Regions from separate parts of the Sphingobacterium sp. LZ11T8 genome, predicted to be linked through region 4. Evidence: riboswitches for the same ligand, from Rfam matches in the RefSeq annotation. Region 4 holds a riboswitch; each other region holds the start of a gene.

Region 1 (8,198 bases), on a different contig from region 4:
AGACGATTAAGAATAAATAAATCAAATTAGGTTTTTTCATGTCGCTAAGATAATAAATTGGTATTATTAGATGAATTATATTAACTTCAATCAAATTTTTAATTATGCGAATACTGAGCCTGATCCTATTGCTTTTTGTGTCCATGCAACTGAAAGCGCAAACCGTAAAAATCCTGACCTACAATATTCACCATGCCAATCCACCTTCCACTCCTGGGAAAATTGATATTGAAGCTATCGCAAAGGTTATCAATGATGCGAATGCAGATATTATCGGTATCCAGGAAGTTGATATCAACGTCTCACGTTCGGAAATGGTAAACCAGGCAGAGAAACTGGCAGAACTTACTGGAACTGAATATTTCTTCTCTAAAGGAATCGACCTGGAGAAAGGCTATTATGGCATTTTGATCTTGAGTAAACATAAGATCGTAGGTAAAAGGAGGTATGATCTTCCTATGCCGGTGAAAAGTGAAAATCGTTCTTTGGCGATTGTAGATGTAGAGTTGCCTGGAGGAAAGGTCGTTTCATTGGCAAATACGCATCTGGACCTGAAGGAAGAGAACAGGATCGCGCAAGCGGAATTCATTAATGAACTTGGTGAGCTATATAAAAAACCATTGATCTTGGTTGGGGATTTGAATGCAAAACCGGAGTCTAAACCGATTCAGATCCTTGAAAAATATTTTGTTAGAAATACGATATCCAATCAGCCTACTTCTCCGAATGTTAATACAAAGAATGAAATCGATTATATCATGGTGCTAAAGAATCAGGATTTTAATTGGAAAAAGTATCAAGTGATCAAAGAAGAGTATGCTTCAGATCATTTGCCTTTGTATGCGGAGATTGAGTTTAAATAAGGAGGAGATGTGAGACATGAGATATGAGATGTGAGACAACGTTTGCTTCCCATTAATAATCCCAAGAGCTTATTTAAATGATGTACAGGTATCTTGACGCTGAATATCTCAATTCTCAATTCTCACATCTCAATACTATTTCTTCAGCTTCTCATTATTTTTATGGCGATCTGCATCGCGCATATTTTTCTTGTCAAGGTTTTTTTCTAGTGCAGAGGTCAGGTCTATTCCGGTCTGATTCGCTAGGCAGATCAGAACGAAGAGTACATCGGCCATTTCATCTGCTAGGTTGACTTCCTCATCTGATTTTTTAAAAGACTGTTCACCGTACTTTCTGGCCATGATGCGGGCTACCTCGCCAACTTCTTCCATTAACATGGCCGTATTGGTCAGTTCGTTGAAGTAACGAACTCCAGTGGTACTGATCCATTTGTCTACAATTTCCTGAGCTTCTTTGATTGTCATATTAGTATGTGTTTAGAAGTTGTCTTTGTCTTTAGTATTCATGATAATGGTAACTGGACCATCGTTTCGGAGGTCGATTTTCATATCAGCGCCGAAAATCCCCATTTGTACTTCCTTTCCCAGAAGGCTTGATAGATACTTTCCCATTTCCTCATACATAGGTTTTGCCTTGTCGGGCTTGCCAGCGCGGATAAAGGAAGGGCGATTCCCTTTCTTGGTCTGAGCAAATAAGGTAAATTGGGAGATCAATAGGATGTTGCCTTGGATATCCTGAACGGATTTGTTCATTAAGCCTTGTTCGTCTGAAAATATCCTCAGATTGACTATTTTCTGTCCCAACCATTGAAGGTCTTCTTTTGAATCCTCTTCTTCTACACCCAAAAGAACGAGTAAACCATCTTCAATTTGTCCTGTAATCTGATCGTCTACCGTACAGGATGCATGTGTCACTCTTTGAATTACTGCTCGCATGGCTTAAAAGTATTATTTAATTCGTTATTGGCAAAATCAATTGGGCAATCGGATTTCAAAACGCCAAAAAGCGAAAATGCCCTTCCGAATGAACGAAAGGACATCTTCTGTGGGGTTTGGTACTATTAAAATCTAATATTTAATCCTAGCATGGCATTAGTTTCCGCCTGCGGATAGTAGAAATTGAAATAATCTCTCTTTCCTACAGATTCCATGATCATGCTATATGTATAACCTGAGGTTGCATACTTTTCGTTGAAGATATTGTTGATCATCAGGTTTAAGTCTACGTTTTTAAGGCCAAATACAGAGAATGAATAGATAGCCTGGAAATTGTTGACGAAGGATGGAGCGATGCTTCTGTTCACTTCGGAGGTATTGTCTAGGTAAATCCTCGAGATGTATTTGCTCAAAAAGCTGAAACTTAATGATTCAATCGGTTTATAGGTGAAATTATTAGATAAGACCGCAGCTGGTGATTTTGCAATATCCGTAGTTTCATGCGTGATCAAATCATACTTTACAAAATCGAAATCGTCACTATAAACAGGGATGTTTTCTACAAAGTTTTTAATCTTGTTTTGCGATAAAGCTGCGGTTGCTGACCAAATGAATTTAGGATGGATTTTCCAACTTCCATCAAGCTCAAATCCCATTCGATAGCTTTTGTCCACATTTATCCTTACCGCTGAACCCACATCGTTCAATGCTCCGGTTGGTATCAACTGGTCTTTGTAAAGCATGGCATATAGGTTTGCTCCTATATTGATGTTTTCGTCTCTGTAGCGGTATCCAGCCTCAATATCCTGCATCTTCTCTGTCTTCGGAATTGCACCTATTGGGTTTTCTACGTAATCGTTTCTAGTAGGCTCTTTGCTCGCAAAGGCGTAAGAAGCGTATAGGTTGGAATTGCCGCTCAAGAAATATGTAACGCCTGCTTTGGGGTTGATAAAGTTGTGGGTGTCCTCAAACGTGAAGTCCTTTATCTTATCATCATCACCTTTTCCATTATAAACAATGTTCCTGTACTGGACATCCAGATTGAAAAGGAAGTTTTCTACTCTATAATCTGCCTTTGCGTAAAAGTTGAAGTCATTTTTATTGGCATGGCTAAAGTAGTATCTGTCATTGAGTTTATCCTGTGGGACTTGATCTGCCCAAATTACTTCTCCATAGTGATCGCCTTTGTATTGGTTGTAAGCACCACCGAAAGTGAAGTTCAGGTTGTTGGATGGCTTATAGAGCAGGGAATAGGTCAAGCCATAGAAATGATTGTCCAACCACCTTCTCCTTATCAAATCGGTATCTTTAATTGTATTGCCGTTTGCCACTACTGGATCAATTCCATAATGGTCTAGTCCATCCAATGGTCTGAATTCTTCATAATATCCTGCACCGCGGGTATAGTGAAGCGCCGTATTGAAGGTCATTTTTTCAGAAGGGCGGTAGGAGTAATTCAGATGGGCATGCGTCTGCGTATAGTTGTCCGTCTGATTGTCGTAAGTATAGTAGTTGTATTTTCGATCTCCATTTAAGAATCTCTCACGCTCTTGGTCGAACAACCAAAGGTTATCGGCGTACTCCTCAATCCTTTCTTTATTGCCAGTGAATAATGGTTCGGCAAGGCCGTACCAAGCTTGGTAAGTTTTTTCCTTACCTGAGAACACAGTGGCTTTCAAGGTATGTTTATCAGTATACATTCCTGCATCAACATAAAAAGATTTTAAATTGGAGGAAGCTCTATCTACATAGCCATCCGAAGAGATCCTAGATAACCTAGCATTAAATGCGAATTTATTGCTGATCAGTCCTGACCCAGCTTTTAGGGTGTTTTTCCAAGAATTATAGGAACCAAAGGAGTTGTTGAACTCTAGGTAGGGCTTTGTTTCCAGGGCGTCGGTCTGGAAGTTTAAAGAGGCTCCAAAAGCAGCAGGGCCATTGGTCGATGTTCCGATACCACGTTGAATCTGAATGCTCTCTGTACTTGAGGCAAAATCAGGAAGGTTTACAAAGAAGGATCCCATGCTTTCGGGGTTGTTCAATGGGATACCATTCAAAGTGACATTGATACGTTCATTGTCGGATCCACGGATAGTCATATTTGTATATCCGATTCCAGCACCGGCATCAGAACCTATAACGACGCCAGGGGTTTGGTCCAGGAGATATGGAATATCCTGTCCGAGGTTGTTTTTCTTGATGTCTTCCTTATTGATGGTTTTAAAAGTAGTCGCGGAATTTTCTTTCGCACGTGTTGCTGTTACATAAACTTCCTCGAATTCATACACGTTGTCTTTTAATTGAATGGAAAAATTAGCTTGATTTTTCGGATTTATTCTTAAAATCTCGGATTTATAACCAATAAAAGAAATTTTTAAGTCATGAAAGCCTGTGCTTAGATTGTCAAAAACGACAATTCCGTCTTTATTGGTGGATTTGGATTGTCCGTCGATGGACACAGTTGCGGCATCTGCAGGTGCTCCAGATTTGTCTAAAACCCTAACAGTGAAGTTTTGTTGAGCAAAGCTCGCAAGTACTAGCAAACATAAGGCTAAAGTTGCCCAAAGCTTGTTAAACATAATAAAAAAAATGTTTTAAAGAGTTAAACTTTCTTGCTGTAAGGGGTCACAACAAGTTCTATTTAACCGCCCTTTCCCTACGCTGGCATTATCCAGATCAGGTATGTATTTCTTGTAATCACTTGAAATACAGGGTATAATCTCAGCCTTTGTTCGTGTTTTTCAACAAGGCACCCCTATTCGATAGCGCAAAGCTAGCCTTTTGGATAAATAAAACAAAATTTAAATATTATTGTAACAAATTCGTAATTATTATTTTATTAGTTAAACTGATGGTATTTTTTTGTAAATTGCCTGCATTGCCATCAATGGGCAAATTACGCTAACTTTAAAAAAACGGAACTATTAATTTCTTATGAAGTATTACGCTGCTGATGTTGTGTTTCCTGTTGCCGGGCCTGCTATTAAAAAGGGGGTAGTCGCGATGGATGATCAAGGGATTGTGAAAGGTGTTTTCAATCCAGGTGAAATAGATGAAAATTTAGTGGAACAATTCAAAGGAGCTTTAATTCCTGGATTTGTAAATGCTCATTGTCATCTAGAACTTTCCCATTTATTAGGTGTTGTGCCTAGAAGTACAGGATTACCTAACTTCCTTTCTAATGTAATCAACGAACGCGGAAACCATGAAAGCAAGTTGGAAGCTGCCATGGAAGAAGCTGACAAAATGATGTATGAAAACGGAATCCAAGCTGTCGGCGACCACGTGAACTCAGCAGTTACCGCTAAGATCAAGGAAAATAGCCCTATCAAATACCATACTTTTGTTGAAGTAATGGCAACCAATAAGGAAGATGTTGTTACAAGAATCGACAATGCTAAGGAAATTGAGTTCCATTTTGATTACAAACATTCCTCAATCACCCCTCACGCGCCTTATTCTGGTTCTAAATTCTTATTTAAGACCTTGAAAAAAGCAATCAGCGAAGATAATATCATCAGTATCCACAATCAGGAAAGTGATGAAGAGAACAAGCTTTTCCGTTATAAAAAAGGCGAGTTCTTGGAGTTTTTCAAGAAGATGGACATGGTGATGGAAGATTTTAGGGCCCAAGCTAGAAACTCCCTGCAATCATTTTTGCCCTATATCCCTAGCAAGAATAAATTGATCCTAGTGCACAATACATATACTTCGATTAAGGACCTGGATTTTGTGGATAGAATGGGTAGATCGGTTTATTTCTGTTTCTGTCCAAAAGCCAACTTATATATTGAAGATAGAATTCCTAAAATCGACAATTTCTTGTTGGGAGGCCATGACATCGTGATTGGTACCGACAGTTTAGCGTCAAACGATACATTGGATATTTTAGAGGAATTAAAGGTTATCCACCAAGAGTTTCCGGATTTGGACTTCAATGAGACTATCAAATGGGCTACCTTGAACGGTGCTAAAGCATTGAACCTAGAAAGCGAATTAGGGTCTTTGGAAGTAGGCAAGAAACCAGGCTTGGTGTTATTGGAAGGAATGGATACATTCAAACTGAACCCGAAAGTTAAGGTTAGAAGAATTAGATAGTTTCTAATTCTATTTCTTCTTTTACCTTTGTATTCATGAAACATTGGAATATTAAGGTTCAAGGTAAAGTTCAAGGAGTCTTTTTCAGGGCTTCGACAAAAGCTGTTGCTGACCAATTGAAGGTAAAAGGTTTTGTGATGAACAAACCTGATGGATCTGTTTATATAGAAGCTGAGGGCGATGTTTTCGCCCTAGAGTCTTTAATAGACTTTTGTCAGGAGGGGCCTGAACATGCTGAAGTTGTCCATGTGGAATATGAAGAATCCAATGAAATCAAGGGATTCCGCAATTTCGAAGTCGTTAAGAAAATCAAATAAGCGTGTCGGTAGTTAAGAAATTTGTCAGCGATACGATGATCTATGGTCTCTCGACCATCTTATCCCGAATGCTTGGGTTCTTGATGACCCCTTTCTTTACAGGGAAGTTTCGTACCTCCGTGTACGGAGTTTTCACCAATCTTTTTTCATATGCTTCCCTGCTGAATGCTGTCATAGCATTTGGAATGGAAACGACTTTTTTCCGTTATCTGCAAAAGGAGGACGCTGATAAAGATCGTGTATTCGACAATAGTTTCTTGATTACCCTATTTACCACAGCAATTTTCCTTTTGTCTGTGTTCACTTTTACAGAGCCCATTGCCCATTTTTTAAGTGAGGGAGAAAATGTACCTGATTATATTCTGTACGTCAAGTTCTTTGCGCTGATCATTGCTGCCGATGCGATCGCAGTAGTGCCTTTTGCCAAACTGAGAGCAGGGGGGAGGCCAATTCGATATGGTTTGGTAAAACTGATCAACATCTTGGTCTTTATCACTGTCAATTTTACCTTGTTGGCATGGTTGCCAGAATGGAACAAGAACTCGGAATTTTTCAGGGAATTCAGTGCAGGTTGGTTTCGTGAAGGCTGGTTAGGTAATGTGTTTATTGCCAATTTAATGGCCAGTCTGGTTACTTTACTATTGTTGATTCCGCAGATTGCTGGATTTAGATTCCGACTGGACAATAAGCTGATCAAGAGTATGCTGAGCTATTCTTTCCCGATCTTGATTGCCAATATCTCCTTTATTATCAATGAAAATCTGGATAAGATCATGTTCCCGCGGTTGGTGCCAGGAGAGCAAGGGGAAATGGACCTTGGTGTTTATGGGGCGGTAGCAAAAATTGCCGTTTTCTTAAACCTGTTTGTCACTGCATTTAGATTGGGTGCAGAACCATTCTTCTTTTCTTATGCTAAGAACGAGAATGCGAGGAAGACCTATGCCATGATTATGGAATATTTCGTCATTGCGATGGTCATCGTGATGATTGGTTTATGTGCCAACCTTGACTGGTTAAAAGCCTTTATACGGGGATCTAAATTAGAGCCCGAAGCCTATTGGTCAGGACTGTTTATCGTTCCGATCTTGCTCTTCAATTATGTGCTTTTGGGAGTGTATATGAACCTGTCCATCTGGTACAAACTATCCGATCAGACCCGATATGGCCTGTATATATCTGGAGTAGGGGCGATTATTACCATTATTTTGAACCTCATTCTGATTCCTCGCTATTCCTATGTAGGAGCCGCATTGTCTACCACTAGTGCCTATGTGGTGATGGTTGGACTTTCCTATTTCTGGGGACAGCAGAACTATAGTATTCCCTATAACAGCAAGAAGATCCTAGCTTACCTTTTTATGGGACTGATTGTCTCTTGGTTTGCTTATTTTGGACATTTCTGGATAGGCAATCTATTGTTTATCCTGTTTTTGGGGGCTGTGTTCTACTTAGAAAAAAACACCTTGTTCAAGATCCTGAAAAGGCGATAAGCAAAATATGGAGTCAAAAAAAGTCGCTTATTCCTAAGCGACTTCCTCTGCAAAATTAAATCTTATTTCTTCCAGTACTTCCAGGATTTCATTGACATCCTGTAGGCTGACTAGTTTCATTCTATAATCCTTGAAATTAGGAATTCCTTTGAAATAGTTGGCATAATGCCTCCTCATTTCAAAAATTCCGGTTTTCTCACCCTTCCATTCAATGGACTTGGTCAGGTGGGTATGGCAGATATCGACACGTTCTGATACCGTAGGGCCGTCTAGGCGTTCTCCAGTATTGAAAAAGTGCTTGATTTCCCTAAAGATCCAAGGATAGCCGATGGATGCTCTGCCAATCATAATGCCGTCAACTTCAAATTCCTGTCTCCAGGCAGCAGCTTTCTCCACAGAGTCAACATCCCCGTTTCCAAAAATTGGGATTTGAATCCTTGGGTTCCTTTTCACGTCCTTGATCATCGACCAGTCTGCCTGACCTTTATACATCT
Region 2 (8,198 bases), on a different contig from region 4:
CGTATTCCACATACACAGGACGAAGGATTCACCACTGCCGAAGGCTATCGCCGGTATTTGCACGAACAAGGAATAGCTAACCACCTCATCAAAAACCAGGTCGAGGAATACAAGAAAAGATTGGACCTCGCCTTGTTGAAAATAATATCCGGAATATTGGGCGTACCATTGGGGGAATTGACCAAGAGGGACCAAGCCTACCAATTGGAGAAAATAAAACAGAAGAACAAAAATATCAAACGCATTGCAACGGCGATTGCTGCCTTGGGTATCCTAGCCATCATTGCCGGTATTTTTGCCTGGAACCAAAGAAACTCCGCATTGCGCAATCTTGCAAAATCATTGTATGCTTCAGGAATCAATAAATTGACCGAAAGCGAATATGGTGATGGCGCCGCATATATTGCGGAAGCAACCCGAAGAGGTGATGAAAGTGCAGAACTTTTTGCACACTCCATGTTGTCGGTCCAAGATGATCTTACCAGAATGCCAAATGTCAATTACGGTGTAACGCGCTTCTCCCCTGATGGCAAATGGTTGGTTGGGTTCGCCAGTGCCGGAAACAATTTGAATGTACTCCAAGTTTGGGATGCCGTTGACCGGAAACTTATTAAACAACGGGATGATATCACCGCAATCCAAACCCGCTACCCGCTGTTCGATGGACAGAACAGGGCATATGTTACCACAACGAACAGCAATATCGTCAGATACGATATTGAAAAGGACCAAAAAGAGGAACTTCGATTAAATCCGGACAGCTCCTTTATTGCCATAATAGCTGTTTCTCCAGACGCTAGATATATCGTATTCAATAAAAGGTCACGGGAAGTCGTACTTTTCAATACGGAAACAAAACAAGAACAGGTCATTTCGGCAACAGAGCAGATTGCTCCATCTTCTGCATATATTGACAATAGCTCCAAAACTCTATTTGTGGAGCGTCTATTTCCAGAAGATTCTGAAGTTAGCATCTATGACCTAGCTGTAGTCGACCCTAAACCAGTCTTTAAAAAACACTTCAAATCTGGAATCAAGACACCGACCTTCAGTAATGATGGAAACCAAATTGCCTTTCACAATGCTGATGGAACGAATTATTTCAACAAATCCAATGGCGTTCAATGGTCTGCCCCATCAGCCATGTTGGTCAGGTTTACCGGCTTCACCGGTAATGGTAATCTATACCAAGGAAATGATTCCCAGATCAACCAGATCAATACGTCGAACGGATCCATTACCAAAACCAGTAAATTACCAGAAAACATCTTCTTTTTCAGCAACATGATGAAGATTATGGAACAAGATGCTACAAATGCAGAAACCAACTCACCAGATTGGACCCAATCTTTGGTAAGTGGAAATTCACAGACCTTTATTGAAAACAAAAAGGGCGACCCCTTAAGAGTGGCACAGTTCTATGAAACCAAAGATCTTGCCCATATTGAGCCAGGTATTACCGATGATTCTGCATTCTTACGATACAGAGCTGGAAAGTCAGTGGAAAAGATGGATCTTAAGACTGGCGAAAAAACCAAAAACTTTATTCAAGTACCCGAAGAGGTAACGGTTCACCTAGTACTCCACAAAACTAAACGGATACTTGTTAAGGGCAAAAGTGGTAAAACCTACTTCTTTGATGCCAGCACGGGAAAACCAGTTGGAAAGCCATTTGATTCTCAAGCGAAACTTTACATCTTCAATAAGGAGGAAACCCAAGTCCTCGCAAGGACCGGTAAGAACAGCTTTGCATCTTGGGATATTGAAACCGGAAAACAGAACATCAATTATACGCAGGAACAGGATATCGCTGGTTTTACGGTTAGCCCAGATTACAGATCAGTGATTTTAGTAAATCCTGATGGCTGGAAAGTGGTGGATATTGCTTCTAAAAAAGTCCTAATCGAAGGAAAGGACGCTTTGAGCAGTGGCGCTTTCAGTCCTAATTCTCAATACTTGATCAAGGTCAGTTCTACCGGCGATGCACAGGTATTAGAAACCAAAACCTATAAACCTATTTTGGAAATGAAAACCATCGCTACGCCGTTTATGGTCTTCAATAACCAAGGAAATATATTGGCCCTTTCTGAAGACGCCACCCATATGCGCTTATGGGATTTGGAGGACAAAAAATCATTTGGCCAAACTATCCGCATCAGCAAAAACACACAATATTTCCATTTCTCGGATGATGACAAGCAGATCTTTGTACAGGATGACGGTGAAGGAATGCGTTATGCAGCAAAGGTGGTTGATGCAAAAACCGGAAACATCCTGACTATGCCCTTTATCAACCAGCGATTTGATCAGATCAATGTAATGCCAGGCGACAAAAGGTTAATGACCATTGAATCACTCATGAATGGCATCGCCATCAATATCTGGGAAGTTCCAGGACAGGTCAGCATGTCCAAAGACCAATTGGCTAGAGATTTGGAGAAATTCTATGGTAAAAAATATGACAATGAAACCGGAGCAATCCTGAACTATATTGATACGACCGGCACCTATGACACCTGGTATTTTGAAGATCCATTCGTCAGGTCAGTATCCCCTAGCTCCAACGTCAAGATTACCGATATCTTGAAGAAAAACTACCCTATCCAAAATGAGGCGAACCTTCAATTGTTGGCAGTGACCTATGACTACCATCCGTTGGCCAGGGCTATGGTTGCCAATTATTTCAGCAGTAAGCCTGAAACGAAATTGATAGGTCAGCGTATGGTTGACATTACAGAAAAACAATTGATCAAGATCAAGAACAAAGAACTGAAATCTGAAGTTGAAACGCTCCTAAAAGAAGCAAAACAGAACTTAAGCAAATAAAGAATGAATTTGACAAGAAGACAAAAAGGTCTATTGGGAATAGCATTTGTATGCTTTTTGATAATATTATCTTGGATCGGTTTATCCAAGTTCTTTCCTGAGAGCAACTCCTTGAGGTACCTACCTGATCGGATTTACCGCATCATCAAAATCGTATTCGGTGGCGACCCTTCAGGTTCAGGCCTAGAAGCTGAAAATGTACCCTGGGAATTGATCCTAGCTAAGATATGTGCCATTGGCATTCTGCTTTTCGGTGCCTACAAGATTATTCAAAAGGTATTCTCCGAACAGTTCAATCTCTTAAAGGCTTCTTTCAAACAGAACCATGTCATCTCTGTGGGTATCTCAAAAAAAGGTAGGCAACTTTTTCAAAGCCTAAAGGAAGACTATAAGCAAAAAGGAATTGCCATTGAAAAGGAAACAGAGCATGCCGACATCAATTCTGTAAAAAAACAGGGCCACTTAGTGATTATCGGAAATGCCGAAGAAGAAAGTACCCTACTGGAAGCAGGGATCAAACGCGCCTCTTCCCTGATCGTCTTCCTAGAAAATGAGCAAACCGTAATTGAAATCATTGAATCTGTTCAAGATATCTACGATAGATCAAAATGTCAGAACGACTTGCATTGCTTTTTACATATCAGCAACCCAAGGTTGATCGACTTGGTCAAGAACACCGGAATCCATTTAGATAACAACCAAATCCAACTTCGATTCTTCAACATCCACAAGATGTTGGCAAGGCAGTTTTTTTCGCAATTTCCAATAGATCTACAGCGATCCGGTAAGGAACTTTCCGATATCAATAAAATCGTATTTTTAGGCTATGGGGATTTCGCAAAAGCCATGTTGGTCCAAGCCATGAGGATTTTCCATATTTCTGTCGAAAATGACCTGAAAATTGCTGTTTATTCCGAGCAAGCTGAAAAAGACAGGAATTACTTCAACGAGCAATATCCTAAAGCCAATAAGATTTTTCCTATTGAATTCCATAATTTTCAAGGAACCTACAATGAGCTGGTATCTAGGGAGGAATTATTGGATAAAGGCAATGAAACTTTGTTCATTACTGCTTTCGACCAGGACCAAACTAATCTCAATACCGCTTTGGAACTCTTGGACAAAACCCAGAATAGTAAATTCCCGATCTATGTGCTCAATGCTGAAGGAAAAGGTTTGCGGAAGTTGATCCGCTATTCGGAAGAAAGCGATAGGATAAAATTCTTTGGTCAGATGGAAGATATCTGTAACCTTGAATTTATCACGGGCAATAAATTGGACAAATTAGCCCAGGCCATCCATGATGATTATAGAAAATTACTTTCCGGTACCAGTTCAGAAAGTGCCCGATACACTTCTGATTGGTTAACCCTGAGCGAAGATGCAAAAGATGCCAGCCGAGCGCAGGCAGACCATATTCCCTATAAGTTTTTATTGACCCATAAAGAATGGCCAGTAAACCAGCCGGATGCAATAGCTTTCAGTGAGGATGAAGTGGAAACCTTGGCCATTATCGAGCATAACCGCTGGATGGCACACCGATATATCAATGGTTGGGACTATGGAGAAGTACGAAATGATGAGCTTAAATTCCACCCTTCCCTGATTCCTTGGGAAATCTTGAGCGAAAGTGAAAAACAGAAAGATCGAGACACCATCCTTAGAATTAAGATTCTTTTGAACGAAAAATAAAGCTATAGCCCAAGAATTTGTCTTTGCAGATTGTTTGGGCTATATTTGATTGGCTTTAGGGGTATTCTAATAGGAATTGAGACAGACCCTTTGAACCTGATACGGTTAAAACCGTCGTAGGGAAAAGCAAAATTGCTTGGCAAACCTAATTGCCTATTCCCTCCCTTCAGCCATTATTGTTTTTAATTTTTCAAATAATGGAAAACGACATTTATCATTTATTGACTCAAGTCCGAGAAAAATCTCCACTCGTTCAAAACATTACAAATTTTGTGGTCATGAACAATACCGCAAATGCCCTTCTGGCACTTGGTGCATCTCCAATTATGGTCCATGCCGAAGAGGAATTAGAGGAAGTCCTCAGTTTCTGCAATGCCCTTGTCATCAACATCGGTACCCTAAGCAAACCATGGGCAGAAAATATGATCCTGGCCACAAAGCTGGCCAACAAATTAGCTAAACCTTGGGTATTGGATCCGGTTGGTGCAGGTATCTCTACCCTACGCAATGAAACGCTAAAATCTCTATTGGAATTAAAACCAACGGTCATTCGTGGGAATGCTTCGGAAATTATCGCCCTTCAGAACTTTAACAATAAAAGTGCTAAAGGTGTGGACAGCACCCAATCAAGCAGCTCGGCCCTAGATGCCGGAAAGTTACTGCAAGAGGAAACGGGATCCATAGTTTGTATTTCCGGTGCCACTGATTATGTCATTTCAAAGAATGAAATCACCGAAATCAAAAACGGCACCTCCGTGATGACCAAGGTAACTGGAATGGGCTGTACGGCTTCCGCAATTACCGCAGCATTCATTGGCTTAGCAAAAGACCCCTACCAAGAAGCTGTCGCTGGTATTGCCATCACTAGTCTTGCAGGCGAATTGGCTGCCAAAATATCGAAAGGCCCAGGTAGCCTTCAGCTCAATTTTTATGACATCCTTTACAATCTTGCCAAAGAACAGATTTTAGGTAACCTAAAACTAAAAAAATATGCCAATCCATCCTGATTTCCCCTATCCCCTTTATTTGGTGATTTCAGAAAAAGATTGTGTTAAAATGAATTGGCTGCAAGTTGCGGAAGAAGCCATATTTGGCGGGGTGGATATCATTCAATTGCGTGAAAAAGAACTCAGCCATACGGAATATTTGAACAAGGCAAAGGCACTGAAAAAAATTACAGACCAATACCAGATTCCTCTGATCATCAACGATGCTCCTGAAATTGCAGTTGAAATCCAAGCTTGGGGCGTTCATGTTGGCCTTTCGGATACACAGCCCCTGGACATAGCTGAAAAATATGGAGATATCCTGAAAATTGGCTGGTCATTGGAATACCAAGATCAACTGGAAAGTCCTCAAATGGACCCAACCCATCATCTGGGGCTCAGCCCTATTTTTAAAACAGCGACAAAGACCAATACTGTGACCACTTGGGGTATTCACGGTATACAAGAAATAAAACTAAAAACCGATAAACCGCTGATCGCTATCGGTGGTATGAAGCAGGACAATGCTGGACAGGCATTTCAAGCTGGCGCAAATTCCATTGCTGTCGTTTCTGCAATTTGCGGCAGTTCAGACCCAAGAAAAGCAGCCGAACTGTTGAAAGGATTATTAAAATGAAAGAAAACAAAAAATATAAAGTACCAACTGTTCTCAGTATAGCGGGCTTTGATGGCAGCGGTGGTGCCGGCATCCAAGCTGACACCAAAACCATTTCATCCCTAGGCTGCTATGCCATGAATGTTTTGACGGCATTGCCGGTACAAAATACCCAAGGGGTGAAGAACATTTTCGACATCCCTGTTGAGGCTGTAAAGGAGCAATTAGATTGTCTCTTTGAAGATATCTATCCCGACAGCATCAAAATAGGGATGGTACATAATAGCAAATTGGTCGAAACCATTGCTAATTCCCTGAAAGATTATAAAGGCAGTATCGTCTTTGACCCGGTTATGGTTTCCACTAGCGGACATCGGCTGATCCATGAAGAAACCATAGCGGCCATTAAAGAACTATTGTTTCCGATAGCCCAAATCATTACCCCTAATCTTGATGAAGTTTCCGTATTGGTGGGTAGAGAAATCAGCAGCGTACATGCGATGGAAGAAGTCGCTGATGAAATCTTAAGTTTAGGCTGTAATGCTGCACTATTAAAAGGTGGACATCTTCAAAGCGATATACTCACCAGTATATTGATCCAGAAAAACCATGCAGCGCAATATTTCGATTCTAAACGTGTGAATACCAAGAACACACACGGCTCAGGCTGTTCGCTTTCCTCTGCCATTGCATCATTCCTTGCCCGTGGCTATCACTTGGAACAATCCACCGAAAATGCTCTCATGTATATCAACAGTGCCATAAAAGGAAGCAAAGATCTGCTGATAGGAAAAGGAAATGGACCACTGAATCACTTTTTTAACCCTCAAAGACTCATTAAATATGAAATGGACTGATCAAGCTTGGGAAGCTATCCAACCCATCTATCATGAAATATTGAAAATGCCCTTTATCGAAGAATTGAAAAACGGAACCCTCCCATTGGAAAAGTTTCAGTTCTATATGCTTCAGGATGCCAAATACCTCGAACATTATGGACGAGCACTTGCGGCACTCGGTTCAAAGGCAGAGGACAATGAAATGGCCTTGGACTTCTTTGAATTTGGCAAGAATGCCTTGATCGTGGAAAGAGCTTTACATGAGGCTTATTTCAAGCAATTCAAGCTTGAACCCAATCAAGAGATTACGATAGAGCCCGTTTGTCACCATTATATTCACTTCTTGAAAAGTACGGTGGCCTATGATCCCATAGAGGTAGCTACGGCAGCCATCTTACCTTGCTTTTGGATTTACAAAGAAGTGGGAGACCATATCTATCAAAACCAGAATACAGATAATAACCCTTACAAGAATTGGATTGAGACCTATAGTGGCGATGAATTTGCCGAAGGTGTGAAAAAAGCCCTACAGTATAGTAATTACATGGCAGAAAACAGCACAGATAAAGGTAGAAAAGCCATGCTTGAAGCCTTTATTGCCGCAAGTAGATTGGAATTTAATTTCTGGGATGCTGCTTATCGGAATATAAAATGGTAAGCAATTCTTGAATTTTGGGCCAACTATTAAGTTACAAAAAAAGTACAATATTAGCGCGGTAAAGATCATTTATTAACGTAATTAATCTCCTGTTTTTGGCGCAATGCAAACATGATATTTGAGTAAAGGATTAAGCAAACCATTAAAATCAAATATCATGAAACAAAGAGTTCCAGTATCGCAGATTATGACAACCGAGTTGATCACATTGACTCCGAAAGATAGCTTATATGAGGCGGAGAAACTATTCAAGAAACATAATATCCGTCACTTGCCTATTGTGGAGGGCAAAAAATTAGTTGGGGTAGTCAGTTATTCTGATTTATTGAAAATTAGCTATGCGGATGTAAACGAAGAGGATGATATCGAAACTATCGTTTATGATATGTACAGCATTCCGCAGTTAATGGCTAAATCACCATTGACGGTAGATCCTGAAGCGACTATAAAGGAAGTGACAGAAACCCTTTCTCAAGTTTCTTTCCACTCCATTCCAGTCGTGGACGGTGAAGACCTTGTAGGGATAGTAACTACTACAGATCTCTTAAAATATTTTATCGATCAATATTAGTATTTTGTTA
Region 3 (8,198 bases), on a different contig from region 4:
TATTCCTTTCATAGCTGTTCCTGAAAAATTTGTACTTAATAAATATGAAAGAGGAACAGTTAAGGGTCTATATGACCTCATTGAAAAAGATATCGTGGAAGGACTTCCCTTACTTGATGACAATAGATATAAGGTTAAAAAATACCATTTTACCAAAGCTGCAGCCCATGCCTTTGCAACTCGCTTTTATTTATTTAAACATAACTATCAAAAAGCGGTTGAACATGGCAATCTTGCACTTGGCGAGGACCTTTCCAATTATATTAGGCCAGTAAATAATAGAGCCTTTGCTGGTTTGGAATACTTGACTCTGGAACAATGGTATTCAAGCACGGAAAACCCAACCAATCTTTTGTTAGTGGAAGCCGTTTCATCTTGGGGTAGAGATTTAGCATTCAATAGATTTGGATTTACCGCTCCTATACTTGCTGAATTAATCTATGGAGACAATATTACCACGGGTCGTTTTGCATACCCTATATATGGTGGAACGGATTATTCCTTGAATATCCCAAAATTTAGAGAACATTTTGTAAAAGGTAGTCTAAATGCAGCCTACGGTATACCTTATAATATGATACCACTCTTGACTGCAGATGAGTTACTATTAAACCGTGCGGAAGCATATGCTCGCATTAAAAACTACGACAAAGGAATCAAAGACTTAAATACGTTCATCAGTCGAAAAGTCTTTTACGGTGCAGATATCCCTGTTTATGAACCAAATATCCATAATGTCAATGTCAATCGATTAAACTCATTTTACGGGAATTTAAATCTTGAAGAAAACATTATTAAAGCTGCCCTAGACTTCAAGAGAAGGGAATTTCTTTTTGAAGGACTTCGATGGTTTGATATCGCTCGACATAAAATCGTTGTGGTACATAAAACTCATGATGAAAAAGAAACCTACATTCTAAGTGCAAATAGCCCAATGCGACTTTTCCAGTTACCTGCTGAGGTCGTTTTATCAGGTGTTCAACCCAATCCAAGATAAAATAAAATCGTTATGAAACATTATAAATGTGCAATATTCCTACTACTAATTTCCCTATTAACTTCTTGTGCCAAAGAGGAAACTTTGCCAGACGAACCAATTGTGGATTTAGGCGGTGAAAGATGGGCAAACGGTCCAATTGATAGATTTATCTTCCAAGAATTTATTAAATCCTATAATATTGAGATCAAATACAAATGGACTCCCTTCGAAATCAATTTTAATAGGACGCTAGTTCCGCCCCAAGAAAAAAAAGTGATTCCTGTACTAACGGCTGTTAGGGATATCTGGATGAAACCCTATGAAAAAGTTGCTGGGAAAGAATTTCTGAAAAGGTACTCTCTATCCAAGTTTATTTTGGTTGGCAGTGCGGAATACCAAAACAACGGTACTATTATTTTGGGGACTGCCGAAGGCGGAACCAAGGTCGTTTTATATGTAGTAAATGACTTTGATTTTTCAAAACCTGAGACAGTCAGTCAGATGCTCCATACCATTCACCATGAGTTTGCCCATATTCTGCATCAGAATATTCATTACCCTCAGGCATGGAGAGGCATAAGTACAGCATGGTATACACAAACTTGGTTCAATACGCCAGAAGAAACAGCAAATGCACAGGGATTTGTGTCGAGTTATGCAAAATCTGCGGAACAAGAAGACTTCGTTGAAACGATTGCTTACTTGTTGGTGGAAGGACAAGAAAAATTCGATGCATTAGTAAAAGCCAATACTCCAGTTGAGGCGACGTTTCGTCTTAAAGAGAGCATTGTTGTCCAGTACTACAAGGAAGTTTTCAACATTGATTTCAGGGCTCTTCAAAGGGAAGTTCGAGCCGCATTCTTATCGTTAACTAAACCAACTACAAAATGAAACCAATAATTTTCTCATTGATCATGTGCTTGCTCCTAATTTCTTGTAAAAAGGAATTTGAAGGAGTGCGACCTGACGCCAAATTGAATAAATTAAAAGACGAATATGCTAAGCAATTAACAGGCTCGAAAAATGGATGGATCGGATATTTATATCCAAAAGGTGGCGGAAGTTATACTTTTAAGTTCAATTTCGACGATAAAAACAGGGTTAAAAGCTTTGCCACTATTGATAATATCAAAGCTGGCACCTCCGACGAAAGTTCTTACCGCTTAGCAGCGGATCAGGTTGTCAGTCTATATTTTGATACATATTCTTACATACATCAGCTGTCTGACCCAGATGAACAAAAAAGTGGAGGATTAAGAGGTGGTGGTTTGATTTCTGATTTTGAATTTTCAATCATTGAAACTTCTACAGATACCATAAAATTAGTTGGAAATCATAATGAAAGCACCTTGACTTTAGTCAGAGCCAAGGAAAATGAAGGTGACGACTATATTAGAAAAGCGTTTCTCTTAAATGCAAAAGTCGAAGAAATCAACCAGTTGACAAACTATTATAAAACTGTAAAAATCAACAATAAGGATTATGGTGTGATTTTCAATACTGAAACCAACAATATTGCTTTTTATTATGAAGAGAACTCTACTTTCAAAAGCTTTATTACAGAGTATGCCCTTACCGATAAAGGCATTTTTCTAAAGGACCCATTAAATGCAGGTGGCTTGGCCGTGAAAGGTTTTGATAACTTCATCATCAACAAGACCAACAATAAAACAACAGCAAAATTAAATGGTACTGTAGATATTGAAATCCTTGATCAAAACAAACCAGTTTCTATCGATAAAGATGCACCAAGAAGAATGTACCTGATCAATAAAAGATATGCATCCTCTTTTGGGTTTACGATCGCTGGAAAAAAAGACGCTTTAGGTATTAGAACTTTTCCTGGCTTCAATTTCCTTCTATATATCCCAAGAATGTACATAGATCCTTTTGATGCCTTGTTTATCATATTTTTCAACGAGTACAATCTTGGCCCCGTCTTTACCACTTTATATAACAATCAAGGTATTTTATCCTTCAAGGTAGTTCGTGAAATGGCGGGACAGAGCTTTGGGCCAGAATTTGAAGAAATAGTTAAAAATCAAAATCAGGTTTGGTTTGAACCAAAAGGATTTTACGTTTTTGAAACGGGAGATGAACAATTCGATTTTGTAAGTGTGAAAGATAGTAGGGTTTGGATAAGATTTAAATAATAAATATCATGAAAAAATATATATGGTTAATATTATCCCTTTGTGTCCTGTTTTCTTGTAAAAAAGGAGAACTGAAAACTTTTGAAGTTGAGGAAGTCTGGGAGAAACCGGAAGTAAAATTACAACAATTAAAAGATGCCATAGCGGCTCATAAAACAGGTTGGGAATTTACCCTTGAATATGGTCCAAATCAAACTGCAACCTATGGTTATCTTGGATTTAACACAGAAAAGTCTTCTGAATTCATGAGTGATTTCTCCAGGAATTTTTTAAGATTTGACAATACAGATTATCACATTGGAATTGTAAATACCAATGCTTCATTGTCATTTCCAAAAACCAGTAAATTTGGTAATCTCGCTGCTGATGCTCTACATATCGACACCTTATTCACGTACAAGATCATCAAGAATGATACGATTATCTTGGAAGGTGAAACCAAAAAATCAATATTGACTTTGACAAAATGTACTCCAGAAAAATTAACCAAGTTGAAAGGTAATTCTATTATTGCAGACCAAGAAAAAATTAAGAAATTGATGGAAATGCCGAAATTCTTCTTTTCTTATAAGCAAAACGGCAAAACCTTTGGTTTAGAAATCGACACCAATTCACGGCAATTTTTATTTTATTCTGGAACCAATCAAAATCCAGTCGTTACGAAATCAAATTATTTCTTTAATGGCAATGGATTATCCCTAGTTAGACCAATTGAAATTGATGGTGTGAAAATAAAATTGATGGAAGGTTTAAGGCTCAACTCAACTTCGCTAAGTTCTAAAGATGGCATAAATATCTCGAATGTCGGCAAACCACAAGTTTACGACATAAAAACAGCAAAGGAATTTACCATTGCCGGCACGAAAATTTTATGGTGGACATCTTCTCAAGGCTTTGGAAAGCGAAATCAACCTGATATTGCAGGCTTTCAAAAACTACCAAACTTCACTTCGTTTACTCTTGTGCCAAATTATGATTATAATGAGCAATATAAAACCTATTTCTGGTTTATGGCTATTGGTTTAAGAGGGGCCACAGCTGGTAGTAACCATGGACCTGTAGCTAGATTTGGAGATAATGGTATCCTTAGGTTTATTCCATTTTTGGAAGGCATCCCCTCTACTAACCCTGCAATACTCCGAGCCATGAATATCACTACAAGTTATATCTATAACCCTAATGGGTTTTATATCATTAAAACTGGTCTTGGTTATACGATAGTCGATGCAACAGATGGATTAACTTGGGCATACTTCCAAGATAACGCTGATGTATCTTAGATTTATTTTACCAACTCCCTAGATATTATTCCTTTTAGGGAGTTGTTTTATCCTACCACACATTCAACAAACTATGCTGACTTGCCGTAAATAAATTCCGAAATACGATATTCAATTCATTTTCCTTTTGCGCTGCTCTGATTCCCAACAAAGGCAATATCTCGGCACAATCCATACGCACATCTTTTGCAATTTCTCTCGATAATTCTCCAATTTTCAAATACAGATCCGCCTCAACCTCTTTCCCTTTACTGGCATTTTGCCATAGCTCAACAGCATAAGCCTTCACCTGGCCTACCTTCCCTTCAAATTTTGTGCGTAATTGATCCAGCTGTTTAAACCTAGTTTTACTATGTTTCTCCGCCCAATGGCTATCTTTTGATTTCTCGAAATAATACTTTTCGCACAGGTCTAAAAACCGCTTGAACATACCTACATAATTCACCAATAGGGTCAATTCTGCAAATGGCATAAAAGGAATATTAAAAAGGGTCGAATTAGACTGTTTAGCTTTAGGATCAAGTACAAAAGCATTTTCCTTGGGCACTTTCAGGTCCTGAAAGGAAAAGGAATGGCTCGCGGTACATTCCAACCCTATGGTATCCCAATCATAATGGATGAGTACATCATCCTTTGGGACCAGGAAGGAAAAATATAAATTCTCGCCTGATTCATTTTTCAGTACCTCTCCATTATTAATGATTTCAGCATTGAAAGTGAAATGGGTTAAATGAGGAGCACCGGTGGCATAGTTCCAATAACCAGAAACCACAAAATATTCTCCAGCATCAATTGCCTTCCCTCCGACTCTTCCGCTGCCTCCCAAACAGATCTTGGGATCAGACCAGAGGCTTTTGGCAAATTCAGGTTGTATAAAGCCTGCAAACATATTCGCACCAGCACATAAGGTTACCGTCCAGGCCAATCCGCCATCCCAATAAGCCAGCTCTTCCAATAAGTCCAAGCCTTCTGGAAAGGACATTTCCAAGCCGTTTAATGTTTTCGGAACCCAAAGATTAAACCAGTTGTTTTGGTACACAAGGTCAAGTTGCTCTTTCGTAAGCGCCTTATTCTTGATTCCTTCGGCCTGTAATTCCTTTATGATCTGAATTTGTTCTGATATCAACATTTAATTGTCTGTATTTAATTCTAATTTTTGGATTTTCATGATTCGTTTCCAATTTAGGTAACCGAAAATGGCAACTATAAATAGAAACGTGGTCAGTGCTGCGAATAGGTAAAGGTCTTTATGGATCAAAAGTGGTACGGCAAAAAGGTTACTGATATTGAGCAAGATCCAATTTTCAATTTTTCTTTTCGCCAAAAGCCACATACCAGCCCAGGCTGTGGAGGTCACCCAAGCATCCCAAATAGGCACATCGGAATTGGTAATGCTGCGAAGCAAAAAGTAAAAGATCAAGAAACCTCCAAATACGATGCTGAGGACGGTAACCCATTCTTGCTTAGTCGAATGGGTAATGGGCTGTTCCTTTGCGGTCTTATTGCTTATCCAAAACCACCAGCCATAGATACTCATGACCAAATAATAGATTTGTAAAGCAATTTCAGCATATAGCCCGGCATTGTACAGAACCAGCATCCCAGTCGTAATCCCCATTATCCCAAACAGGTAATTGGATACCTTATTGTTCTTGGACAATAGGACTTGGATAATGCCACAGATCACAGAAAACCTTTCCAACCAGGACGTTTGCTGCAATGTTTGAATAATGTTATTAAAGATTTCCTCCAATTTCGCTGAATGGTATAAGCACTTATGGAGATAAGGGAAAGGATCTTTGTTTATTCCTACGCCAGCATTACCTGGATCAGGTTCATTCCGATCAAAACCGGAATTGGGTATCATCTCAGCCTAAAAATATGTCCCGTCATAAACGGGACATATTCAGCACCCCATAAGTATTGTGAATATTATTTATCGATCTGCAAAATTGCAGAGGTACGATTTCTTGTTGATTGACACAGCTCGGCGTCATCATTTAACTTCTTGCCCCAAGATGGGATCATCTCACGCAATTTCTTACGGTAAGAATCAGATTTTGCACGGTCAGGGAAACATCTTTTCAATAAGTTGATCATGATTGCTACTGAAGTTGATGCACCTGGTGAAGCGCCCAATAAGGCAGCAATGGATCCATCGGCACTGGAAACTACCTCAGTTCCGAACTCCAAGATACCACCATGTTTAGGGTCTTTTTTGATAACCTGTACACGTTGGCCAGCTTTTTCGATTTCCCAATCTTCCAATTTAGCGGTTGGCATAAATTGTTTCAGGGAATCTAATTTGTCCTGAGGTTTTTTCATCACCTCGGTGATCAAATATTTAGTCAATGGTAGGTTATCCAATCCTGCCGATAACATCGGACGGATATTGGAAAGTTTAATGGATGCCGGCAAGTCGAAATAAGATCCTTTTTTCAAGAATTTGGTCGAGAAACCTGCATAAGGACCGAACAACAGAGCTTGTTTTCCATCGATATAACGGGTATCCAAATGCGGAACCGACATCGGAGGAGCACCTACTGATGCCTTTCCATAAACCTTGGCATGGTGTTGCTTGATGATCTCTTCATTATTGCATCTCAACCATTGTCCTCCAACAGGGAAACCACCATAGCCTTTAGCTTCAGGGATTCCCGATTTCTCCAACAACAATAAAGAGTGTCCACCTGCACCGATGAAAACAAACTTAGCCAAGATTTCTCTCTTCTTGCCTGTTTTCAAATCTTTAACTTCTACTTCCCATCTACCATCATCCTCACGGTCAATATCTTTAACTTCTTGGTTCAAGGACAACTTGATATTGTCTTTTCCATCCAAGTAAGTAATCAAATCTCTGGTCAAAGCACCGAAGTTCACATCAGTACCGATATCCATTTTTGTAGCAGCAATAGCCTCATCAGCTGACCTGCCTTCCATCATCAAGGGAACCCATTCATTCAACAAAGTTTTATCCTCGGTATACTCCATACCTTTGAATAGATTTTGTTTGGTCATGGTCTCAAATCTGGTCTTCAAGAACTGCACATCTCTATCGCCAAAAACGGCCGACATATGCGGAACGCGGCGGATAAAATGATTAGGGTTCTTGATAATATTCTTCTCTACTAGGTAAGACCAAAACTGCTTGGAAATCTCATATTGTTCAGCAATACTGATTGCCTTATCAATTTTCACACTTCCATCAGGCTGCTCTGGTGTATAGTTTAGTTCACAAAGTGCCGAGTGACCTGTACCGGCATTATTCCACGCATCTGAACTCTCTGCAGCAACAACATCCAAACGCTCGATAATCTCAATATTAATATCTGGACTCAGCTCATTAATTAACGTACCTAACGTCGCGCTCATGATGCCTCCACCAATCAGAACGACGTCAACCTCCGTTTTTTTTGTTTTCTTACCCATGGTTTTTAAATGAAATACAAAATTAATATTCGCTTTATATTATAGCGAATAAATTTGTCAGAAACATTTCAAATAATTGTGATTTTATCAATAAACACCTATTCCCTTATTCAAATCTACCATAATCCTATTTTTTTAGATTTCTGAGTGTTAAAAAGGGGTGGTTTTGGATTAGACAGGCTCACCCGCCGGAGGTTTGAACCAGGATGAAAGGGATAAGAGGATAGGCCAAGATCTGGGGAAGAACCAGGATTGAATGGATGGGAGGATAGACCAAGATCGTAAACCATTGAATGCGGTTTTAATACAAATTTGCGTAGGGACTATTGCATAGCCCGCCACATATTATCTGCTTCA
Region 4 (8,198 bases):
GGCATATCATTGAAAATTTGTTTATACCCTTTGAACATTTCATGGATTTTTTTGTTGGAATTTTTTATTTATAGTTCAAGCATTTCCTGTTTTCGAGAAAAAATTGTCGTCCCTATACTTGCCAACACCACACATAAGACAGACACCCATTGATTGATACTGAGGTATTCATGTAAAAATATCAGTCCAGAGAGTGCACCGAATGCAGGCTGCAGACTGGTCAAGATGCTGAATGTTTTGGCTGGCAGTCTTCCCAAGGCCATCATGTCTAATGAAAACGGCAATGCAGAAGATAAGATGGCCACGAGAAGCCCTTTGGAAAATTGCCCAGTATTGATGTTCAATATCGCGCCATCCATTAAGGCAAATGGAACTATAAAGACCGTTGCGATCATCATCCCGGTAGTAACTGCCTGTTTACCCTCCATAACTTTGGAAAGCTTGGCCCCCATCAGGATATACACGGCCCAGAAGACCCCTGCAAGCAAGGCTAATCCCAATCCTATCGGATCGATGCCATTGCTCTTCCAAGGAACGATCAGTAAAATTCCTGTCAAAGCCAATACTGCCCAGATGACATCTGTCCATTTCTTTGATAGGACAAAGGCCAAGAACAGAGGTCCTACGAATTCAATGGTAACACCTAAGCCCAATGGGATTCTTTGGATGGCCATATAAAAAATGAGGTTCATGACGGCAATGCCGATTCCGTAAAGGCCACAGTACATCCATTGTTGCTTGTTGAAGGTACGTAGCTTCGGCCTATTAATCGCATAGAGCAGAATGGCAGATAAGCCAATCCTCAAGGTTGTTGTCGCAATGGGACCAATGGCCGGAAACAACTGCTTCGCGAATGATGCTCCCCCTTGCACACAGATCATGGATAAGATGGCAGCAGCAACAGCAATATTGGTGTTTCGGATTTTGGCAAACATGGTCAATCGCTCTTTTTAAAATTGAATCCAAAAATAGCCTTTCATTTTTAGTAAACAGGCGAAATGAGAATAATTAATTCCCCAAACGACTTCCTGTATTTAATTTTCTTAACCAATATGTTAAATATAGTTATTACTGTCATTCTAAGCCTTTAGATTTAGTAAATTAGACTAGATGAATTATTTTCACCTAAAGAAAATGAAAGCTTAATATTAGAGCTATGGCATTAAAACCGATTATTATTTCCTTCCTTTTGTTCCTTTATAGTTTGGTGGCATTTTCCCAAGCTCAAAAGAGGTATACCGGCACAGTTTACTCCAGTGACAGCAGTCTGTTGATCAAAAATGTGGATGTCATTAACCAAAGAACAAAACAAACGCTGCGATCAGATTTTGATGGTTCCTTTGGCATCGATGCCCGCCCGTCTGATAGCATAACCTTTGTCCATCCGCATTGGAATAGCCTCAGTATCTTGGCTGAAGATCTAAAGCAGCATGTTTTCCTACAGAAAAAATCCATCGTGCTAGAAGAGATCGTCGTCATGGGGAATACCAAAGCTGCAAAGCTGAAGGAACTGGAAAGCATGAAAAAAGATATCAACGTTAAAGGGGGACTATATTACTCCGGTGAACCACCATGGTACCTGCTTCTACCCTTTGGCATGCCAACCGTTACTTACTTCTACGAAAAATTCAGTAAATCTGGTAGAAACGCGAGAAGGTTCAATGCTTTTATGCAACAAGAAATCAAAAATATGGAAGTGGACCAAATCTTCAACAAAGCAAGCATCAGCGATATTATCCCCATGGACGATGAAGAGCTGGAACAGTTTATGGTGGAATATAGACCTGATTTCGAAACTGCCCAATATTGGACCAGCTATGACCTGCATGTGTATATCAAGAAATATTACAAAGAATTTAAAGAGAAAAACCCTGCTGAAAGATTGATCCTAAAGTAGTTCTAGGGATTGCTTAAGGTTTCTTCTCGGTAAAGAAGCAACCTGTAAATTGTATTATAATCACAAATAATTTCTTTTAGTTAACTCATTTAGCTAACTTGCCTACGCTTTAGGGGTGTCTGCATTAATTGCAGGCTGAGATTTTACCCTTATAACCTGATCTAGATCATACTAGCGTAGGGAAAAGTAAAATGTCATTCATGGGTGCGTCCTGTACCTAAAGTAGACATTCCTAAAGCATTAATGCTTAAATAACTATTCAGGAATGTTACTTATTATCAATAATCAGACAAAACAGTACAAGAGATCTCCATTTACCTTGGAGGAATTAATGGATTTGGAGCTTAAAGGCAAAACCAAAGGTGTTGCTGTTGCCCTAAATAACCAAGTCATCCCTAGAGACAAATGGTCGGATACCTTATTGACTGATACTGATTCTATCCTAATCATAACCGCAACTCAAGGCGGATAACCCTTAAATATTTGAAGACATGACAGAACAAAAGATTACAACCAATGCTTTTCCAAATTCCAAAAAGGTTTATATTCCAGGTAACCTATACCCTATCCAAGTTGCAATGCGTGAAATATCCCTGAGCCCAACCAAGCTGAGCAAGGATGGTCTTGAAATAAACCCTCCTGTTACGATTTATGATACTTCTGGTCCATATACGGATGTGAATTCTGAAATCGATATCCGTAAAGGCCTGGACAGGATCAGGGAACAATGGATTTTAGACCGCAACGATGTTGAGATTCTGGATGGCATCAGTTCGGAGTACGGACAAAAAAGGCTCCATGACCCAAGCTTGGATGAATTGCGGTTTTCTTACAATCATAAACCGAAAAGAGCAGCAGATGGACAAAATGTAACCCAACTGCACTATGCTAAGAAAGGGATCATCACTGCAGAAATGGAATATGTTGCCATTCGTGAGAACCAAAGAATTGAACAATTACAGTCCGCTACGAAGGGAATAGCTGAACAACATAAGGGCGAAAGCTTTGGTGCAAATACGCCAAAACGGATCAGTCCTGATTTTGTGCGGGATGAAATCGCAGCCGGAAGGGCAATCATTCCAAATAATATTAACCATCCGGAAAGTGAACCTATGATCATTGGCCGTAATTTCTTGGTGAAGATCAACGCCAATATCGGAAACAGCGCTGTAAGTTCCAGTATCGAAGAGGAAGTGGAGAAAGCAGTCTGGGCATGCCGATGGGGTGCAGACACGATCATGGACCTCTCTACCGGAAAGAACATCCATGAAACCCGCGAGTGGATTATCCGAAATTCTCCAGTACCAATAGGTACAGTTCCTATCTATCAAGCTTTAGAAAAAGTTAAAGGTGTGCCGGAAGATCTGACCTGGGAGATTTTCAAGGATACCCTCATTGAGCAAGCAGAACAGGGTGTTTCCTACTTTACGATACATGCGGGTGTCCTGTTGAGATATATCCATTTAACGGCGAAAAGGGTAACAGGAATTGTTTCTAGAGGTGGTTCTATTATGGCTAAGTGGTGCCTATACCATCATAAAGAGAATTTCCTGTATACGCATTTTGAGGAGATATGCGAAATCATGAAAAAGTATGATGTAGCCTTCTCTTTAGGTGATGGATTAAGACCAGGCTCTATTGCCGATGCCAACGATGAGGCTCAATTTGCAGAATTGGAAACCTTAGGAGAACTGACTAAAATAGCTTGGAAGCATGATGTTCAGGTGATGATAGAAGGTCCGGGACATGTCCCTATGCACATGATCAAAGAGAACATGGAAAAGCAATTGGAAGAATGTGATGAGGCTCCATTTTATACCTTAGGCCCATTGACAACGGATATTGCACCCGGCTATGACCATATCACTTCAGCTATTGGAGCTGCAATGATCGGCTGGTACGGTTGTGCTATGCTGTGCTATGTTACACCAAAAGAACACTTAGGCCTTCCCAATAAAAAAGACGTTAAGGACGGTGTAATCACCTATAAACTTGCTGCCCATGCTGCAGATTTGGCCAAAGGACACCCTGGCGCCCAATACAGAGACAATGCATTGAGCAAAGCGAGATTCGAATTCAGATGGGAGGACCAATTTAACCTTTCACTCGATCCTGATACCGCAAGAGAGTTTCATGACGAAACTTTACCTGCAGATGCAGCAAAGGTGGCTCATTTCTGTTCGATGTGCGGCCCTAAATTCTGTTCCATGAAAATAACGCAAGAGATCAGGGAGGCAACCGAAGAAAGGATGTTGGAAAAATCGAAGGAATTTATTGAAAGTGGAAAAGAAATATACCTATGATCATAGTCGTTTCTCCAAACAGCAATTATCCTAACGAACCATTGCATGTCAACAACATGTTAGATAATGGATTGGAGCTATTTCATTTCAGGAAATATGCCTCATCGGATGACCTGGCTTTGGAGTATTTGGACAATATTGATGTTTGTCAAAGAAAGAAAATCGTACTTCACTCCCACCATCACCTTGCGACTGAGTTTATGGAAATTGAGCGTCTGCATTTCAATAGTTATGATCGGATAAGAGGGAAGCAATTGGAGTATAATGGTAATTACATCTTATCGACCTCCACGCATTCTATTCAGGAATTCAATGAATTGAACAAGACTTGGTCTTACGCCTTTCTTAGCCCTATTTTTCAGAGTATCTCAAAGCCTGGACACGGTATTTCGAACAATGTTTTTGAAGATATTGAACTAAAGGACAATGCAGATGTCGATTTGATTGGACTAGGAGGAATTGAATATCAAAACATGGAAAGAGTATTAGGCAAAGGTTCGGACGGAATTGCTTTGTTAGGGTCCATTTGGAATCAGATCGATCCAACTAATTATTTGATCTCCTGCAATGAAAAACTAGCATTATGGAAGGCAGACCAACTATGAAAACTAACTTAAGTCGAATCCAATACATATCTGATGGAAGAACTTTTTCGGACCAGGAAAGAAATATCAGGAAGGCTCTGGATTCAGGAATCAAGTGGCTACAACTCAGGTGGAAATTTGGAAGAGAAAAGGAACTTCATCAGCTTGCAGAATTGAGCCGAAAGCTCTGTGAACTCTATCAGGCAACCTTTATCATCAACGACCATTTATATTTAGCCAAAGACCTGGATGCAGATGGAATCCATTTAGGGTTGCAGGATGAATCTATTTTAAGTGCTAGAGCTGTCTTAGGCAATGAAAAAATTATTGGAGGGACAGCAAACAGCTTCCAGGATGTACTTCAAAGAATTCAGGAAGAATGCGATTACATTGGTCTTGGACCATTACGGTTCACCTCAACCAAACAGAAACTGAGTCCAGTTCTAGGATTTTCAGGATACCAGGAAATCATCCAAAGACTAAAAAATGAAAAGGTACAATACCCTCCAATTTATGCCATTGGAGGGATAAAAGAACAGGACTTAACCGAATTGTTGCAAGCAGGGATTTATGGCGTGGCTATATCAAGCTTGATTCAAAATGACCCTTCTGCAACTTCAAGAATGAATCAATTTTACACAGAAGATTATGTTGAAAATAGCCGATAAAACATTTCAATCCAGACTTTTCTTAGGTTCTGGAAAATTTGGAAACCTTTCCCAAATGGAGGAAGCTATTTTAGTTTCTCAAACCGAATTGGTCACCTTAGCGTTAAAAAGAGTGGATCACCAATCTGCCGAGGATACCTTGCTGAATTCCTTGTCATTACCCAATGTGGCCTTGCTTCCCAATACTTCGGGAGCTAGGAATGCAAAAGAAGCAATTTTTGCAGCCCAACTTGCAAGAGAAGCTTTTGAAACCAATTGGATCAAACTTGAAATCCATCCTGACCCTCGATATTTGATGCCTGACCCCATCGAAACTTTAATAGCTACCGAGGCGTTAGCCAAGCAGGGTTTTATCATCATGCCCTATATTCATGCTGACCCTGTTTTATGTAAAAAACTGGAGGATGCCGGTACGGCAGTTGTTATGCCATTAGGTTCTCCAATAGGAAGCAACAAGGGATTAAAGACCATAGACTTTTTGGAGATCATCATTGAACAGAGTCAGGTACCGGTAGTAGTCGATGCGGGCATTGGAACCCCCTCTGATGCTGCCCAAGCCATGGAAATTGGAGCAGATGCCGTATTGGTGAACACTGCAATTGCCACGGCCTCGGACCCTATTAAAATGGCCGAAGCTTTCAAGCTGGCCGTGATTTCAGGAAGGATGGCTTATGAATCTGGATTAGCAAGCAAGAGCTTCAATGCCAATCCATCTTCTCCACTAACTAGTTTTTTAATGGATCAATAACAGGATGGACATCAAAGAAACCTTAAACCAATACGACTGGAAAGAAATACAAAACAAAATACAGAATTGCAAAACCTCCGATGTTGAAGCATCCCTGATTCGGCCTAAGAAGTCTATCATGGACTTTCTGAACCTAATCTCACCTGCTGCAGAACTTTATTTGGAACCAATGGCACAACTAAGCAGCCAGTTGACCCAACAGCGTTTTGGCAAGACCATACAACTGTATGCCCCTTTGTACCTGAGCAATGAATGCCAGAACATCTGTACCTACTGTGGCTTCAGTATGGACAACAAAATAAAACGAAGGACCTTGAGCAATGCTGAAATCATCTTGGAAGCCATGGCTTTAAAAGAGATGGGGATCAATCATGTCCTATTGGTTTCGGGAGAGGCCAATAAGACCGTAGAAATCCAATATTTCCTGAACGCCATCAGTCTCTTGAAACCCTTTTTTTCAAATATCTCCATTGAGGTACAGCCACTCTCCCAGGAAGAGTATGCCATGCTCCATCAGGCAGGAGTACATTCAGTGTTGGTCTATCAAGAAACCTATCACGAGGAAGTCTATAAAATATACCACCCGAAAGGCAAAAAGTCCAATTTCAAATTCCGATTAGAAACACCAGATCGCATAGGCTCTGCCGGAATCCATAAAATAGGTCTAGGCGTTCTATTAGGCCTAGAGGATTGGCGGATTGACAGCTTCTTCAATGCGGTTCATCTGAATTACCTACAACAGCGATATTGGAAAACCAAATATTCCGTTTCATTTCCACGATTGCGACCCGCGGAGGGCATAATTGAACCCAACTTCATTATGGAGGACCGTCACTTGTTGCAATTGATCTGCGCCTATAGGATCTGGAATCCGGATCTGGAGATTTCAATCTCTACGCGAGAAAGTGAAAACTTCAGGAACCATATCATCGCATTGGGAGCAACAACCATGAGTGCTGCCTCAAAAACCAATCCTGGTGGATATGTCGTGGACCCGCAATCTCTGGAGCAGTTTGAAATTTCCGATGAACGAAGTATGGAAGAAATAAAGAACAGTATAAAGGCCAAGGGCTATGACCCTATCATGAAAGATTGGGACTCCTGTTTTTCTGAACAATTCAGCAACTCAAACAGCAACCATGGATAAAGAATTCAGTCGCTATAGCCGACAGATCTTCATGGAAGAAGTATCCATTGAAGGCCAGCGCAAGATTGGAAACTCAAGGGTTCTGGTGATCGGTGCAGGCGGATTAGGATCCCCTGTCATTCAATACCTTGCAGCAGCAGGCGTTGGGAAATTGGCTGCAATCGACTTTGATATACTTGAAATCCATAACTTAAACCGACAGGTGATACACCAAGAAAGCTTTATTGGAAGGCCAAAGGTCGAAAGTGCACATTCTTTTGTACGCCAATTCAATTCAGGAATTTCTTTCGAGCCCATCGACCAGAAACTAAATAAGGAAAACATTGCGGCTGTATTTTCGGGATACGACATCATCGTAGATGGTTCAGATAATTTTGAAACGAGATACTTGGTTAATGACCACTGTATCAAAATGGGAAAAACACTCGTTTATGGAAGCATATTTTCCTTTGAGGGTCAAGTGGCTGTATTCAATTATGAGGGCAGCAAGAACCTAGGGGATATATTTCCAAGTCCCCCTAATCCAGAGGATGTACAGAACTGTGACCAATTTGGGGTTCTGGGAGCTTTGGCGGGAATCACTGGAACCATGATGGCCATGTTGACCCTGAAAGTTATTCTGGGACTTAATGTCCCTGTAAACCAGTTGACCATCATCGATGGCAAAAACTGGAACTTCAACCAGTTAAGATATTAAAGAGAGTAATTAGTGTGACAATTACTAAAGGATAAGATGGCAGGTAAAAATCCTGCCTAACCTTATCCCTTTTTATTAAAAGGCAATATTAAGGTCAAAGAACCGAACAAAAAGCCAATACCTCCATGCTTAATCTTCCCTTGAACCATCGTCA

Evidence for each region. A riboswitch is a leader RNA that binds a small molecule or an ion and turns the genes downstream of it on or off. The one in region 4 is predicted to bind thiamine pyrophosphate.
Region 1: it holds a riboswitch for thiamine pyrophosphate, as region 4 does, so the genes downstream of both, NLF99_RS13895 (TonB-dependent receptor) here and thiS (sulfur carrier protein ThiS) in region 4, are expected to answer to the same signal.
Region 2: it holds a riboswitch for thiamine pyrophosphate, as region 4 does, so the genes downstream of both, thiM (hydroxyethylthiazole kinase) here and thiS (sulfur carrier protein ThiS) in region 4, are expected to answer to the same signal.
Region 3: it holds a riboswitch for thiamine pyrophosphate, as region 4 does, so the genes downstream of both, pnuC (nicotinamide riboside transporter PnuC) here and thiS (sulfur carrier protein ThiS) in region 4, are expected to answer to the same signal.

What each region holds. Positions count from the first base shown of each region.
Region 1 covers NZ_JANBZY010000005.1:306,021-314,218, forward strand. The annotation lists gene ggt (gamma-glutamyltransferase) at 1-40, opposite strand, end outside; gene NLF99_RS13880 (endonuclease/exonuclease/phosphatase family protein) at 105-863, shown strand; gene NLF99_RS13885 (nucleotide pyrophosphohydrolase) at 999-1,328, opposite strand; gene dtd (D-aminoacyl-tRNA deacylase) at 1,341-1,799, opposite strand; gene NLF99_RS13895 (TonB-dependent receptor) at 1,925-4,378, opposite strand; TPP riboswitch at 4,436-4,566, opposite strand; gene NLF99_RS13900 (amidohydrolase family protein) at 4,734-5,897, shown strand; gene NLF99_RS13905 (acylphosphatase) at 5,933-6,214, shown strand; gene NLF99_RS13910 (lipopolysaccharide biosynthesis protein) at 6,217-7,704, shown strand; gene dusB (tRNA dihydrouridine synthase DusB) at 7,738-8,198, opposite strand, start outside.
Region 2 covers NZ_JANBZY010000003.1:97,031-105,228, forward strand. The annotation lists gene NLF99_RS08620 (toll/interleukin-1 receptor domain-containing protein) at 1-2,826, shown strand, start outside; gene NLF99_RS08625 (NAD-binding protein) at 2,830-4,518, shown strand; TPP riboswitch at 4,566-4,658, shown strand; gene thiM (hydroxyethylthiazole kinase) at 4,716-5,525, shown strand; gene thiE (thiamine phosphate synthase) at 5,509-6,141, shown strand; gene thiD (bifunctional hydroxymethylpyrimidine kinase/phosphomethylpyrimidine kinase) at 6,138-6,977, shown strand; gene tenA (thiaminase II) at 6,964-7,617, shown strand; gene NLF99_RS08650 (CBS domain-containing protein) at 7,775-8,188, shown strand.
Region 3 covers NZ_JANBZY010000010.1:86,967-95,164, reverse strand. The annotation lists gene NLF99_RS18405 (RagB/SusD family nutrient uptake outer membrane protein) at 1-997, shown strand, start outside; gene NLF99_RS18400 (substrate import-associated zinc metallohydrolase lipoprotein) at 1,010-1,870, shown strand; gene NLF99_RS18395 (DUF4302 domain-containing protein) at 1,867-3,132, shown strand; gene NLF99_RS18390 (DUF4302 domain-containing protein) at 3,141-4,412, shown strand; gene NLF99_RS18385 (acyl-CoA dehydrogenase) at 4,465-5,541, opposite strand; gene pnuC (nicotinamide riboside transporter PnuC) at 5,542-6,114, opposite strand; TPP riboswitch at 6,202-6,339, opposite strand; gene NLF99_RS18375 (malate:quinone oxidoreductase) at 6,345-7,841, opposite strand.
Region 4 covers NZ_JANBZY010000004.1:308,928-317,125, reverse strand. The annotation lists gene NLF99_RS11885 (Rho termination factor N-terminal domain-containing protein) at 1-38, opposite strand, end outside; gene NLF99_RS11880 (DMT family transporter) at 69-935, opposite strand; gene NLF99_RS11875 (hypothetical protein) at 1,157-1,897, shown strand; TPP riboswitch at 1,999-2,097, shown strand; gene thiS (sulfur carrier protein ThiS) at 2,163-2,369, shown strand; gene thiC (phosphomethylpyrimidine synthase ThiC) at 2,389-4,200, shown strand; gene NLF99_RS11860 (thiamine phosphate synthase) at 4,197-4,805, shown strand; gene thiE (thiamine phosphate synthase) at 4,802-5,452, shown strand; gene NLF99_RS11850 (thiazole synthase) at 5,433-6,200, shown strand; gene thiH (2-iminoacetate synthase ThiH) at 6,205-7,347, shown strand; gene NLF99_RS11840 (HesA/MoeB/ThiF family protein) at 7,340-8,044, shown strand; gene NLF99_RS11835 (RtcB family protein) at 8,174-8,198, opposite strand, start outside.